One region of the Rhizobium sp. GR12 genome, then DNA from elsewhere that is predicted to be linked to it. Evidence: predicted binding sites of a transcription regulator. Region 1 holds the regulator's gene; each other region holds the start of a gene.
What was found. Region 1 encodes PhoB, which activates phosphate uptake and scavenging genes when phosphate is short. Its sites were predicted from a motif close to TGTCATNNANCTGTCAT; they were not measured.
Positions count from the first base shown of each region.

Region 1 (4,210 bases):
CTCGCTGGTCGGCGGCCTCGTCCTGACGCTGATGACCTTGCCGACGATCATCATCGCGACCCGTGCCGCATTGAAGGCCGTGCCGCCGTCTATCCGCGCCGCAGCGCTCGGACTTGGCGCCTCCAAGATGCAGACGATCTTCCACCACGTCCTGCCGCTCGCCATGCCGGGCATTCTGACCGGCACCATCATCGGCCTCGCCCACGCGCTGGGCGAAACGGCGCCACTGCTCCTGATCGGCATGGTGGCATTCGTTGCGAACTATCCGACAACGCCGATGGATCCGTCCACGGCTCTGCCGGTGCAGATTTACATGTGGGCGAACGAAGCAGAGCGCGCCTTTGTCGAAAGGACATCCGGCGCTATTATCATCCTGCTCCTGTTCCTCATTCTCATGAATGTTGGCGCAATCCTGTTGCGTCGCCGCTTCGAACGGCGCTGGTAGAGGGAGATTGAGCAATGAACATGTTGTCGGAAGCAGCAGTTGAAAAGGCGCTGGACAAGAAGATGAATGAAGTTTCATACAAGATGATCGGCAAGGACGTTTCGGTTTATTACGGCGAAAAGCGCGCGCTTTACGACGTAAACCTCAATGTCCGCGAAAACACGGTGACTGCGCTCATCGGCCCGTCCGGTTGCGGTAAATCCACTTTCCTGCGCACCTTGAACCGCATGAACGACACGATCGACGGTTGCCGGGTCACGGGCAAGATCACGCTCGACACCGACGATATCTACGATCAGGCGATCGATGTCGTGGAACTTCGCGCCCGCGTCGGCATGGTGTTCCAGAAGCCGAACCCGTTTCCGAAGACGATTTACGAAAACATCGCCTACGGCCCGCGCATCCACGGTCTTGCCCGCAACAAGGCGGATATGGACCAGATCGTTGAGCAGAGCCTGCAGAAAGCTGGTCTCTGGAATGAGGCGAAGGACCGTTTGCTGGAATCCGGTACGGGCCTCTCCGGCGGCCAGCAGCAGCGTCTGTGCATTGCGCGCGCTATTGCCGTCAGCCCGGAAGTGATCCTGATGGACGAGCCGTGCTCGGCGCTGGACCCGATCGCGACGGCGAAGGTCGAGGAGCTGATCCACGAACTGCGCACCAACTACACGATCGTCATCGTCACGCACTCCATGCAGCAGGCGGCGCGTGTTTCCCAGCGCACGGCCATGTTCCACCTTGGCCATCTCGTCGAGGAAAACGAGACGGACAAGATGTTCACCAATCCGGACGACCAGCGCACGCAGGACTACATCATGGGCCGCTTCGGCTGATCCCCGGCCGCCGCTTTATCGAAACCGAACAAGACTGGTGCCCCTGCCGTGCCCCGCTTTGGGCACGTGCATGCGGGCCAAGCCGGAGGACTAGACCATGACACAGACAACGACCCATTCGCATATCCTGTCCGCCTATGACGACGAATTGAAGTTTCTGACGCGCCGCATCGCCGAAATGGGCGGTCTTGCCGAGCAGATGTGCGGCGACGCCGTGCGCGCGCTCGTCAATTCCGATGCCGCGCTCGCGCAGAAGGTCATTTCCGACGATACTATTCTCGACCACGCCGAACGCGAAATCGGCGACAAGGCCATCGTCACCATCGCCAGGCGGCAGCCGATGGCGGCGGATCTTCGCGAGATCATCGGCACCTTGCGCATCGCCGGCGATCTCGAACGCGTCGGCGATCTCGGCAAGAACACGGCCAAGCGCGTTATCGCGGTTGCAGGAACCGGCGTGCCGCGCAAGCTCGCCCGCGGCATCGAGCATTTGTCCGAGCTTGCGCTGGTGCAGCTCAAGGAAGTCCTTGACGTCTATTCGACACGTTCCGCTGAAAAGGCCAATGCCATCCGCGAACGCGACGAGGAAATCGACGCCATGTATACGTCGCTCTTCCGTGAGCTTCTGACTTACATGATGGAAGATCCGCGCAACATCACCACCTGCACGCATCTTCTGTTCTGCGCCAAGAACATCGAGCGTATCGGCGACCATGCCACGAATATCGCCGAAACGATCTATTACATGACCACCGGCAGCCAGCCGGAGGGCGAGCGTCCGAAGGACGACAGTTCCAACACGCTTGGTTCGGTGACCGAGTAACAGACAAGCAGAAGCTTGCGGAGTTCAGCATATGGTGCCCAAGATTGCAGTTGTGGAAGACGAGGAAGCGTTGAGCGTCCTGCTTCGTTACAATCTCGAGGCTGAGGGATACGACGTCGACACGATACCCCGTGGCGACGAGGCGGAAATCAGGCTGCAGGAACGCATTCCGGACCTTCTCATCCTGGATTGGATGCTGCCTGGTGTTTCCGGTATCGAACTGTGCCGGCGTTTGAGAATGCGGCCGGAAACCGAACGCCTGCCCATCATCATGCTGACGGCGCGCGGCGAAGAGAGCGAGCGGGTTCGCGGTCTCGCCACCGGTGCCGACGACTATGTCGTCAAGCCATTTTCGACGCCGGAACTCATGGCTCGCGTCAAGGCCATGCTGCGCCGGGCCCGTCCCGAGGTTCTCTCTTCGGTGCTGAAATGCGGCGATATCGAACTGGATCGCGAAACCCATCGCGTCCATCGCAAAAGCCGCGAAGTGCGCCTCGGCCCGACTGAATTCCGTCTGCTCGAATTCCTGATGACATCACCGGGTCGGGTGTTTTCCCGCTCGCAATTGCTGGATGGGGTCTGGGGTCACGATATCTATGTCGATGAGCGTACTGTCGATGTGCATGTCGGACGCCTGCGCAAGGCCCTGAATTTTTCCCATATGCAGGATGTCATCCGCACCGTGCGCGGCGCCGGATACTCGATGGAAGCCTGAGCGGACCTGAACGCGACGGTTTCACTCGGGACAATATCCCCAAGAGTTAGAAGGCCCGAAACCGGAATGGTGTCGGGCCTTTCGGTTCTGACCCTTCCGCAAACGCGACCCCCTTCATCCCCAAGAAGAGTGACTGACGGCCCCGCTGAAATCATGATTGTGAGGCTGAACCCGACAGGAAAGGGCTCGGCCCTCTATCGGCGTGTTGACCGCGGAACCGCCTTGGGTTTGGTCATAAAAAAACGGGCCCGAAGGCCCGTAATTTTTGAGTGCTGAATGTGTGCCGCAACACTCAAGCCTTGCGACGCTCGCTCACCGGCTGATAGGCGAGTTTCGCGTGGAACTTGCAGTAGGGCGAAGCTTCCAGCGCTTCGCAACCGCAGAAATGGAAGTCGTCCTTCAACGGGTCGCCGACCGGCCACTTGCAGGTGCGTTCCGTCAGTTCCGTCAGCGTCAGGCGACGGGAAATCGGCGTGACCGCGTTTCTGGAAGGAACGTATTCGAGAACCTGTGCGGTCTCGATGCCGATTTCCTCGTGCAGTGCCGTCGCCGCGTTCGAGCGGTTCAGGATCCGTGCCGGTGCCGCATTGACGCGGCCTGCGAAAGTCGTCGTGCGCGGGGCAGGTGCCGCGGTGCGCTTGGGCGCGGAGCGCGCCGAAGTGACCGGACCGCCAGCCTTGACGCGTCCCGGCAGATTGAGACGATGGACCTTGCCGATCACGGCGTTACGGCTGACGCCGCCCAGCTGTGCTGCTATCTGGCTGGCGCTAAGCCCTTCGGACCACAATTTCTTGAGTTTTTCGACTCGCTCGTCTGTCCAGTTCATGCCGCTTCTCCGCTTGTCGCGTGTATTTTCGGCAGAATCCTTCTCTGTCTCGCGGGCGTGCCGCAAGCGTGGTTTCCGCCAGATTTTAGGTGACTAGTTCCGCCGCATCGCAGTCTAGTAATTAGCGATTAACCTAATGCTAGGCTGACTCCGTGGCAAGAGTCGCGGGAATCATCTGGAATCGATTTTCCGGTTTTCCCCAACTTGCTGCTGTCTTGAGTCTGAAAGGCAACACCTTGGGCCTCGTCCGCCACGGCATACAAGTGCTTGAGAAGCCCGGGAAACGCGGACTTTTGTTGACATCGGCAAACGAAGTGACAATAGTGCCCCTGCCGCCGCAAGGCGGCATTTTTGATTTTCAGGCGAGGGATAACCCCGCAAGCCTATTGACAACCGTTTGACAGCGCAATCGCGCAAGGAGTGATACAGCCATGGCCGAAGCCGGCGCGCCATTGTTTGATACGTTTTCAAGAGCCCCCCTGCGCTTCGAGCGCGGTGAGGGTGTCTGGCTGTATACGGAAAGCGGCGAACGATATCTGGATTTTGCGGCCGGTGTCGCCGTCAACTCGCT
Region 1 covers NZ_JASXTH010000001.1:228,248-232,457, reverse strand. The annotation lists gene pstA (phosphate ABC transporter permease PstA) at 1-445, shown strand, start outside; gene pstB (phosphate ABC transporter ATP-binding protein PstB) at 460-1,275, shown strand; gene phoU (phosphate signaling complex protein PhoU) at 1,373-2,098, shown strand; gene phoB (phosphate regulon transcriptional regulator PhoB) at 2,130-2,813, shown strand; gene QSK43_RS01095 (GcrA family cell cycle regulator) at 3,106-3,639, opposite strand; gene QSK43_RS01090 (aspartate aminotransferase family protein) at 4,071-4,210, shown strand, end outside.

Region 2 (4,210 bases), on a different contig from region 1:
CTTGCCAATGGCAGCCTGAAAGCGCTCGATCTCGAGGCCTATGAGCAGGGCGAATACCCGCTCTTTGCGCTCCGCCGGGTCGATACACCCGCCGGTCCTGCCGGTCAGTGGCTCGCCGAGGCATTTCAGCAGCGCCTGTCGACGTGCCCGAAGCACAAGGATTTCGGCGAAATGCTGACCGCGAACAAGCAACGGAACATTGCTGTCGCCGCGGAGTGACATTGGCTGCCAGCGTGACAATTTTATATGGGTCGGAAGATTGCCGCTTGTTTCTTCTTCCCGCCGGGGAGAAGGTCGCGGCAGCGCATCGCGCAAAAGCCACCGGCGGAATTGCCGCTGCTGCTGCGCATCGTAAGCAGTCGTAATTGAATAAATGCCTCCCGGCCAATGAAACGCCGGGAGGGCTTTAATCCTTAGAGCACTAGGCGGAACTTCGCGAAACCTTCCGCGCCGTCACCGGCATCCTCGATTTTCGCGCCCTTGATATCCGCCGCATAATGGCGACCCTTCGGGCCGGTCTCGAAGATCGCGGACGTATTGGCAACCGGAGCGAAGGACCAGTTGGCATCCGCTGACGGATTGATGGTGCCCTGATCGATGATATAGCGCACGATCACGTCGCGGTTGGTATCCGGCGCCACGAAGATCACCTTGTCGGCGGCGATATCCGGGAATTTGCCGCCGCCGCTTGCCCGGTAATTGTTGGTCGCCACCACGAATTTCTGCTCGGGATCGATCGGCTTGCCATTGAATTGCAGGTCGACGATGCGGTTGCTGTCGGGGTTTACCGCCTTGCCGTCCTTGTCGAATTTCGCCGGTTTGGAGACATCGATCTGGTAGGTGACACCGTCGATGACGTCGAAATTATAGGACGGGAAATCCGCGTTCAAGAGCGGTGCGTCCTTTGCACCGGCCTCGACCGTGTTGAACATGCCGGCCGACATTTCCAGCCAGTTCTTGACCTGCGCGCCGTTTATCAGCACCGCCTGCACCGTGTTGGGGTAGAGGTAAAGGTCGGCGACGTTCTTGATGGCGATGTCACCGGTGGGGACATCGGTATAATAATCCGCACCGCCGCGACCGCCCGACTTGAAGGGCGCCGCTGCCGAAAGCACGGGCAGATCCTTGTATTGCCCTTCCTTCAGCATGTCCTTGATGTACCAGGTCTGGGCGTTGGAGACGATCTGCACGGAAGGATCGTCGGCCACCAGCGCGAAATAGGAATAGAGCGGGGCCGACGTCTTGCCGACCGGGCGGCGCACATAGGCGAGCGCCGCTTCGTGATCGGCCTTGGCGGCGGCGATGACCTCCGGCTTGTCCGTAAAGTCGGCGACGATCTTGCGATTGTCGTCGCGGTGGTAGATCGGCCGGGCTTCGGAAGTGAAGTCGACGATCTTCCAGCTCTTGCCGTCCTTTTCGAGCAGCAAATCGATCAGGCCCATATGCGAGCCCCAGAAACCGGCCATCACGGCCGGCTTGCCCAGCAGCGTGCCCTTGACCGCATCCACACCCTCGATGCCGTCCCATGTCTTCGGACCGGGGAACACCAGATGCTGGTGGCCGGTGAAGATCGCGTCGATGCCTTCGACACCCGCCAGATAAAGCGAGGCGTTTTCCATGCGTTCGCTCTGACCCTTGCCGTCGATGCCGGAATGGGAGAGCGCGATGATGATATCGGCACCTTCTTCCTTCATGACAGGAACCCAGGCTTTGGCCGCCTCGACGATATCGCGCGTCTGGGCCTTGCCTTCCAGGTTCTTGGAATCCCACATCATGATCTGCGGCGGCACGAAGCCGATGACGCCCACCTTGACCGGGCTTGTCACGCCTGCGCCATCACGGATCTGCTTTTCGAGGATGACATAGGGTTTGAAGAACAGATCGTCTTTCTTGGGATCGGAAGCCAGCTCACCTTTCGTGAGGTTGGCGCAGACGTAAGGGAAACCGGCGCCCGCCAGCGTGTTTGACATATAGTCGAGGCCGTAATTGAACTCGTGGTTGCCAAGCGTGCCGCAATCATAGCCCAGAACATTCATGGCATTGATGACTGGGTGCTTGTCGCCCGCCTTCATGCCGCGCTCATAGGCGATGTAGTCGCCAAGCGGGTTGCCCTGCAGGAAGTCGCCATTGTCCACCAGCATCGAGTTTCCGGCTTCAGCGCGGATGGTGCCGATGATCGAGGCGGTGCGCGCCAGACCCATCGTATCGTTCGGTTTGTCGGCGTAATAATCATAGGGAAAGACGTGAACGTGGATATCAGTCGTTTCCATGATGCGCAGATGCGCTTGATTGGCTGCGGCGCGCGCGGCGAATGGATGCAGCAGCACCAGCGCCGAGGAGGCCGCAATGCCGCCGAGAAGCGAACGGCGGGTGATGGGGTGGAGAGCGAGAAGCGACGACATGGGGACTCCTTCGTATGAAGCTTGCTCTGTCATGAAAAACGACAAGGTAGAAGCAATCGACGAGGAGTCCATCAACAAAATGACAAGCCAGTGACACCCCGGCCAGTTTTCAACCGTTTGATAAATTTTTTATCGCAAGGGCACATGGCGCACACCGCGAATGCGTCATGTCCGGTCTGCGCATCCTTGCTTCCGGACCGAATAGGTCAGCGGGCGAGCGTCGGCTTCACGTCTTCGTGGAAGAAGCGGAAATAGGAGGAAAGCTGCGCCAGCGTATTGGTCGAGAGTTTGAGCTGCAGTCCGAGGCGGTTCTGGTGCTGCCATTGCACGACGCCCTCGATGAAGCCCAGATCCTCGCTCTGCACCTTGACCCGGCTTCCCTTGGCGGCTGCGAAAGGTCCATCCAGTTCCAGCGCCATTCCGGTGGCGGACAGGTCCAGCACGCGGCCTCTGGTCGACTGGCTGAAATAGTGCACGGTCGCAAAGATCCTGGTTTTGCTGCGGGTTGCAGTGCGGGTCGCAATGTTAAGGTTGTTTGTCATTTTGCTACTCAAATCAATTGTTTCCGATGCCAGTATCATGGCGCAGAAAGTTTGAGAGCCGTTTAGCTGTTTCCTTAAAATTGCAAGTAATCGCGCGATTATGCTGTGTCTATACGACACTGATAGCAATTGTTGCGGGCGGAGCGCACATGCACGTAAGCGACGTCTGCGCGTTGCAAGAGATGCTCCGCGCGTGAAACGATCTCGCCCGTCGCCGTAACCGCGCCGGTGCCGTAGACGATGCGGTCGTCAGCGCCATATCCGCGAACGATATAGTCCGGGCTGTCCAGCATCGGCGGAATGGCGTCCGTGTGCGGATAGCGCTTACAGGCCTCCGCATGAAGAAAGACCGGGCCGGTTTCGGCATAGGGCTGGAGCGAGGGGAAGGGCCGGTAGGCGAGGATCAGCATCCCTTCGCCTTCGCCGATCTGGGAAAGGCAATGGCGGCAGGGCATGCCGCCGGGAGAAACGGCTTTTTCCGGCGGGTTGCCATAGGCGTCGGCAGCTCCCGCCCGGAAGGCTGCGGCTTGCCCTTCCGGCATTGCGGTGAAAACGAGATCGGTCATTGCGGTCCCCTCTGGTTCGGATCGGCGTTGCTTCTTTGCAGCTATGATCCCGAAACAAGCCTCTATCCACCCGATTCTTGACGGGCGACGCAACCAGCCCATTGCATGACTCGTTAGCTTCGGGAATCAGTGGCGCTCCTCGATCCCGGAAGGTCTCAATTTATGTTCCGTCGTTTTCTGGCCGCCGTCCCGCTGGCTTTCGTTTCGTTGACGGTTCCGATTGACACGCAGGCGCAGGTCGCCTCCGGTCTCGACGGCCTGTCCGACGATCAGCTCCAGCAGGCGGTCAATTTCGTTATCGGCAATGCGATCTTCTCGCTTTATCACGAGGGTGCGCGCATGCTGATCTCGGATTACGGAACGCCGGAGACCGGCAGTGCACAGGCCCCGGCGGACCAGCTGGCGGGCACGCTTATCCTTCAGGCCAACGAGGAATGGCTCGACACCGCGCTCGTCAACGCCACCGACAGCTGGTACCTGGCGCGCGAGGCGGAGGCCTTGCCCCAGCACGAAGCGCCGGTCTTTTCGGCACTCATTCCCGACAGGAACCGCGACCGCAATATGGCCTGCCTGATGGTCGGTCGCGACAAGGACGGTTACGGCGATCTTGCCGCCATGATGGGGCTGGCCAATGGCGAATTCGCCAAATGCGGTGCCGCCTATCCGCATATCGCCGCCGCATGGGAGAATTTTCTGGTGC
Region 2 covers NZ_JASXTH010000005.1:154,015-158,224, forward strand. The annotation lists gene QSK43_RS10480 (LysR family transcriptional regulator) at 1-219, shown strand, start outside; gene QSK43_RS10485 (bifunctional 2',3'-cyclic-nucleotide 2'-phosphodiesterase/3'-nucleotidase) at 414-2,402, opposite strand; gene QSK43_RS10490 (PilZ domain-containing protein) at 2,609-2,944, opposite strand; gene QSK43_RS10495 (DUF1203 domain-containing protein) at 3,043-3,510, opposite strand; gene QSK43_RS10500 (DUF4344 domain-containing metallopeptidase) at 3,673-4,210, shown strand, end outside.
Region 2: a site for PhoB is predicted at 2,482-2,498, ahead of QSK43_RS10485 (bifunctional 2',3'-cyclic-nucleotide 2'-phosphodiesterase/3'-nucleotidase). Genes of this name have one in related genera too.

Region 3 (4,210 bases), on a different contig from region 1:
AGCGTGACGGTCGCGCCACTTTGTTCCACCGCCTTGCGCAATCGATGGATGACCCATGCGCCGGTGGTATCGATCGCCTCGACGGAGGACATATCGATCTCGACCGGACCGGCTATCCTGCTTTTCTCTATCTTCTCAATATTTCTGAAAACGCTGGAAAGATTGCTGTTGCGCCAGGAGCCGGACATAACATACCGCAGGCCGCCACCGGAGACGGTGCCGTCTTCGGTAATTGCGGCCGGGTTCGCCTGTTGCCGTGTGTCCTGATCTTGCATAATGCTCCGAGCGAATGCCGCCGTCACGAGATTCTTAAAGGTTTCATAACGTTTCGGTCTTCGGCAAGCCACAGTGACGGCTGACAATTCGTGATAAATTTGGCGTCATGTGTCTTTTGTCGCCCAATCGGAAGTGAAAAAACATGCCCCGTTACCTTCAAGCCACAACAGAGCGCTTTCCCGTCGCCGGCAGCTTCACCATCTCGCGTGGCACCCGTACGCATGCGGATGTCGTAACGTGCACCATCCGCGATGGTTCCTTCACCGGCATCGGCGAATGTGTGCCCTATCCGCGCTACGGCGAAAGCATTGAGGGCGTCATCGCCGATATCGAGGAGATGGCTGAGCAGATTGCCGGCGGCCTGACACGGCAGGAGTTGCAGCAGGCCATGAGACCGGGGGCCGCCCGCAATGCGGTAGATTGCGCGCTGTGGGATCTGGAAGCCAAAATGAGCGGCAAAAGAGCCGCCGAGCGCGCCCTCGGGCAGGCGGCAAAACCGCTCGTCACCGCCTATACGATCTCGCTTGCCGACCCCGAGACCATGGCTGCGAAAACGGCGGAAAACGCCGCACGCCCGCTGCTGAAAATCAAGACCGGCACGGCGGATGACGAAGCGCGGCTGCGGGCAGTGCGCGCCGCAGCACCCGATGCACGTATCATCATCGACGCCAATGAGGGCTGGAACGATTATAATATCGAATATTATCTGAGACTTGCAGCCGAGCTGAACATCGCGCTTATCGAGCAGCCGCTACCCGCCGGCAAGGACGCCATCCTCGCCCGCATCGACCACCCGGTCCTGATCTGCGCCGACGAAAGCGTGCATTCCACCGGAGATCTCGCAGGCCTGCGCGACCGTTACGATGCGATCAACATCAAGCTCGACAAGACCGGCGGCCTGACGGAAGCGCTGCTCATGAAGGCGGAGGCGGAACGACTCGGTTTCACCATCATGGTCGGCTGCATGCTCGGCACCTCGCTCGGCATGGCGCCTGCCGTGCTGGCCGCTCAAGGGGCAGCCTTTTCCGATCTCGACGGCCCGCTGCTGCTGGCTGAGGACCGGCAGCCGGGGCTCGTTTATGAGGGATCGCTGGTCTATCCGTCACGGCCGGAATTGTGGGGTTAAGAGCCGTCGTTACGGTTCCACAGAGGACCGAGGCACCGCAGCTATCTACCCACGAAGTCGCTGAGAAGGTTCCAAAACCCCTCCTCCGTCATGCCGGACTAGATCCGGCATCCAGCCACGGCGTGTCTGCGCCGTGAAAAGAGTCTACCGCGATCAAAGACTTGATCGCACTGGATCCCGGCTCAAGGCCGGGATGACGGTGTGCGGATGTTGTCGCCTCCCCGAACGGACCATTCCTAAGAGGGCTTATCGTCCGCTACAGCTAACCGCCCCAATCAGGCCGCGTGCTTGCCGATCAGCCCCGGAATATCCACCGGCTCCATCTCATCCGACGTCCGTTCGGAAGGAACATCGCTTGTCTGCATCCAGGTGATCAGCTCGAAGGTGCCGTCTGCATTTTCGGCGATCGCCGTGCAGCTTTCCACCCAGTCGCCGGTGTTGATGTAGCGGATGCCGTCCATGTCTTCCATCACAGCGTGATGAATGTGGCCACAGATGACGCCGTCGACATTGTTGCGCCTCGCCTCTTCGACAACCACGCGCTGGAACTCGCCGATGAAGTTGACGGCGTGTTTCACCTGCAGCTTGGCCCAGGCCGAAAACGACCAGTAAGGCAGGCCGATACGGCGGCGCACGGCGGCAATGGCGATGTTGATCGCGATCGCCGCATCATAGGCCCAGTCGCCGAGATAGGCGAGAAGGCGGGCATTGCGCACAACCACGTCGAACTCGTCGCCATGGATGACGAGGTACTTCTTGCCATCGCCCGCCTCGTGGATCATGCGCTCGGCCACTTCGATACCGCCAAAATGCATGCCCGGAAACTCGCGCAGGAACTCGTCGTGATTGCCGGGAATATAAACGATGCGCGTTCCCTTGCGGGCCTTGCGCAACAGCTTCTGCACCACGTCGTTGCAGCCCTGCGGCCAGTACCAGCTGCGGCGCAGCCGCCAGCCGTCGATGATGTCGCCGACCAGAATGATCGTCTCGGCCTCGTGATACTTCAGGAAGTCGAGCAGGAAATCCGTCTTGGCCGCTTTGGAGCCGAGATGGACATCGGAAATGAAAAGCGTTCTGAACTGTCTGGTTTCAATTTGACCGGCCACGGATTTCATCCCCCTGTTCGGTTGCGTCCCTGCGGCTTTCTTCCCTCTCAGAACCAGACTCGTGTTTCAGCAACATGACAAAGGCCCGTTTTTATACGGAATATGACTGATGGCATCACGAAAACGCGAATAAGCCATGCCCGCATTTGCATAAGGAGGCGGTAAATAACGGCTGTACCACGGGGAAGTTTGTTGTATTCAGAGGGCCGGAATGAAACGAAATATGACGGTGCCAGATATGACGGTGAAAGAATGACCTCTCACGATAAGAACAACACGCCCGCCGACACGGCAAAGGCCGACATCGAGGAACAGGCGCTCTTTTTCCACCGCTACCCGCGCCCAGGCAAGCTGGAAATCCAGGCCACCAAGCCGCTCGGCAACCAGCGCGATCTGGCGCTCGCCTATTCGCCCGGCGTTGCCGCCCCCTGCCTCGCCATCCATGAGAACCCGGAAATGGCGGCGGAATATACCGCCCGCGCCAATCTGGTCGCGGTCATTTCCAATGGCACGGCGGTGCTTGGCCTTGGCAATATCGGCCCGCTCGCTTCCAAGCCTGTCATGGAGGGCAAGGCCGTCCTCTTCAAGAAATTCGCCGGCATCGACGTTTTCGACATCGAGATCGACGCGCCCGGCATCAACGACATGGTCTCCACCATCTCGGCGCTGGAGCCCACCTTCGGCGGCATCAACCTTGAGGATATCAAGGCGCCGGAATGTTTCGAGGTGGAGCGCCAGCTGCGCGCGAAAATGAACATCCCGGTCTTCCACGACGACCAGCACGGCACGGCGATCATCGTCGCCGCCGCCGTCACCAATGCGCTGGAACTGGCCGGAAAGTCGCTTTCCAACGTCAAGATCGTCGCCTCGGGCGCCGGTGCGGCGGCGCTGGCCTGCCTCAACCTGCTTGTCGCCATGGGTGCTGCCAAGGAAAACATCTGGGTCCACGATATCGAGGGCCTCGTTTATGACGGCCGCAACACGCTGATGGACGAGTGGAAGGAAATCTACGCCCAGAAGACCGACAAGCGCGTTCTGGCCGACTCGATCGATGGCGCCGATGTCTTCCTCGGCCTTTCGGCGGCGGGCGTGCTGAAACCGGAACTTTTGGAGCGCATGGCGGAAAATCCGCTGATCCTGGCGCTGGCCAACCCCAATCCGGAAATCATGCCGGAGGCGGCCCGCGCTGCCCGCCCGGATGCGATGATCTGCACCGGCCGTTCGGACTTCCCGAACCAGGTCAACAACGTGCTCTGCTTCCCCTATATCTTCCGCGGCGCGCTGGATTGCGGCGCAACCACGATCAACGAAGAAATGAAGATGGCGGCCGTGCACGCCATCGCCGAGCTTGCCCGCGAGGAAGTTTCCGAAGTCGCCGCCAAGGCCTATAGCGGCGAAACGCCGATCTTCGGCCCGAACTATCTCATTCCCTCGCCGTTCGATCCGCGCCTCATCCTGCGCATCGCGCCCGCCGTTGCCCGCGCCGCAGCTGCAAGCGGCGTCGCGGCCCGGCCGATCACCGATTTCGAAGCCTATCTCGACCAGCTGAACCGTTTCGTCTGGCGTTCCGGCTTCATCATGAAGCCGGTCTTCAATGCCGCCAAGGCTGCCGAAAAGAAGCGCATCATCTTTGCCGAAGGCGAAGACGAGCGCGTGCTGCGCGCAGCCCAGGTGCTGCTGGAAGAAGGCACCGGCATCCCGA
Region 3 covers NZ_JASXTH010000002.1:129,930-134,139, forward strand. The annotation lists gene QSK43_RS03565 (ABC transporter permease) at 1-275, opposite strand, end outside; gene dgcA (N-acetyl-D-Glu racemase DgcA) at 419-1,402, shown strand; gene QSK43_RS03575 (UDP-2,3-diacylglucosamine diphosphatase) at 1,678-2,517, opposite strand; gene QSK43_RS03580 (NADP-dependent malic enzyme) at 2,761-4,210, shown strand, end outside.
Region 3: a site for PhoB is predicted at 2,572-2,588, ahead of QSK43_RS03575 (UDP-2,3-diacylglucosamine diphosphatase). Genes of this name have one in related genera too.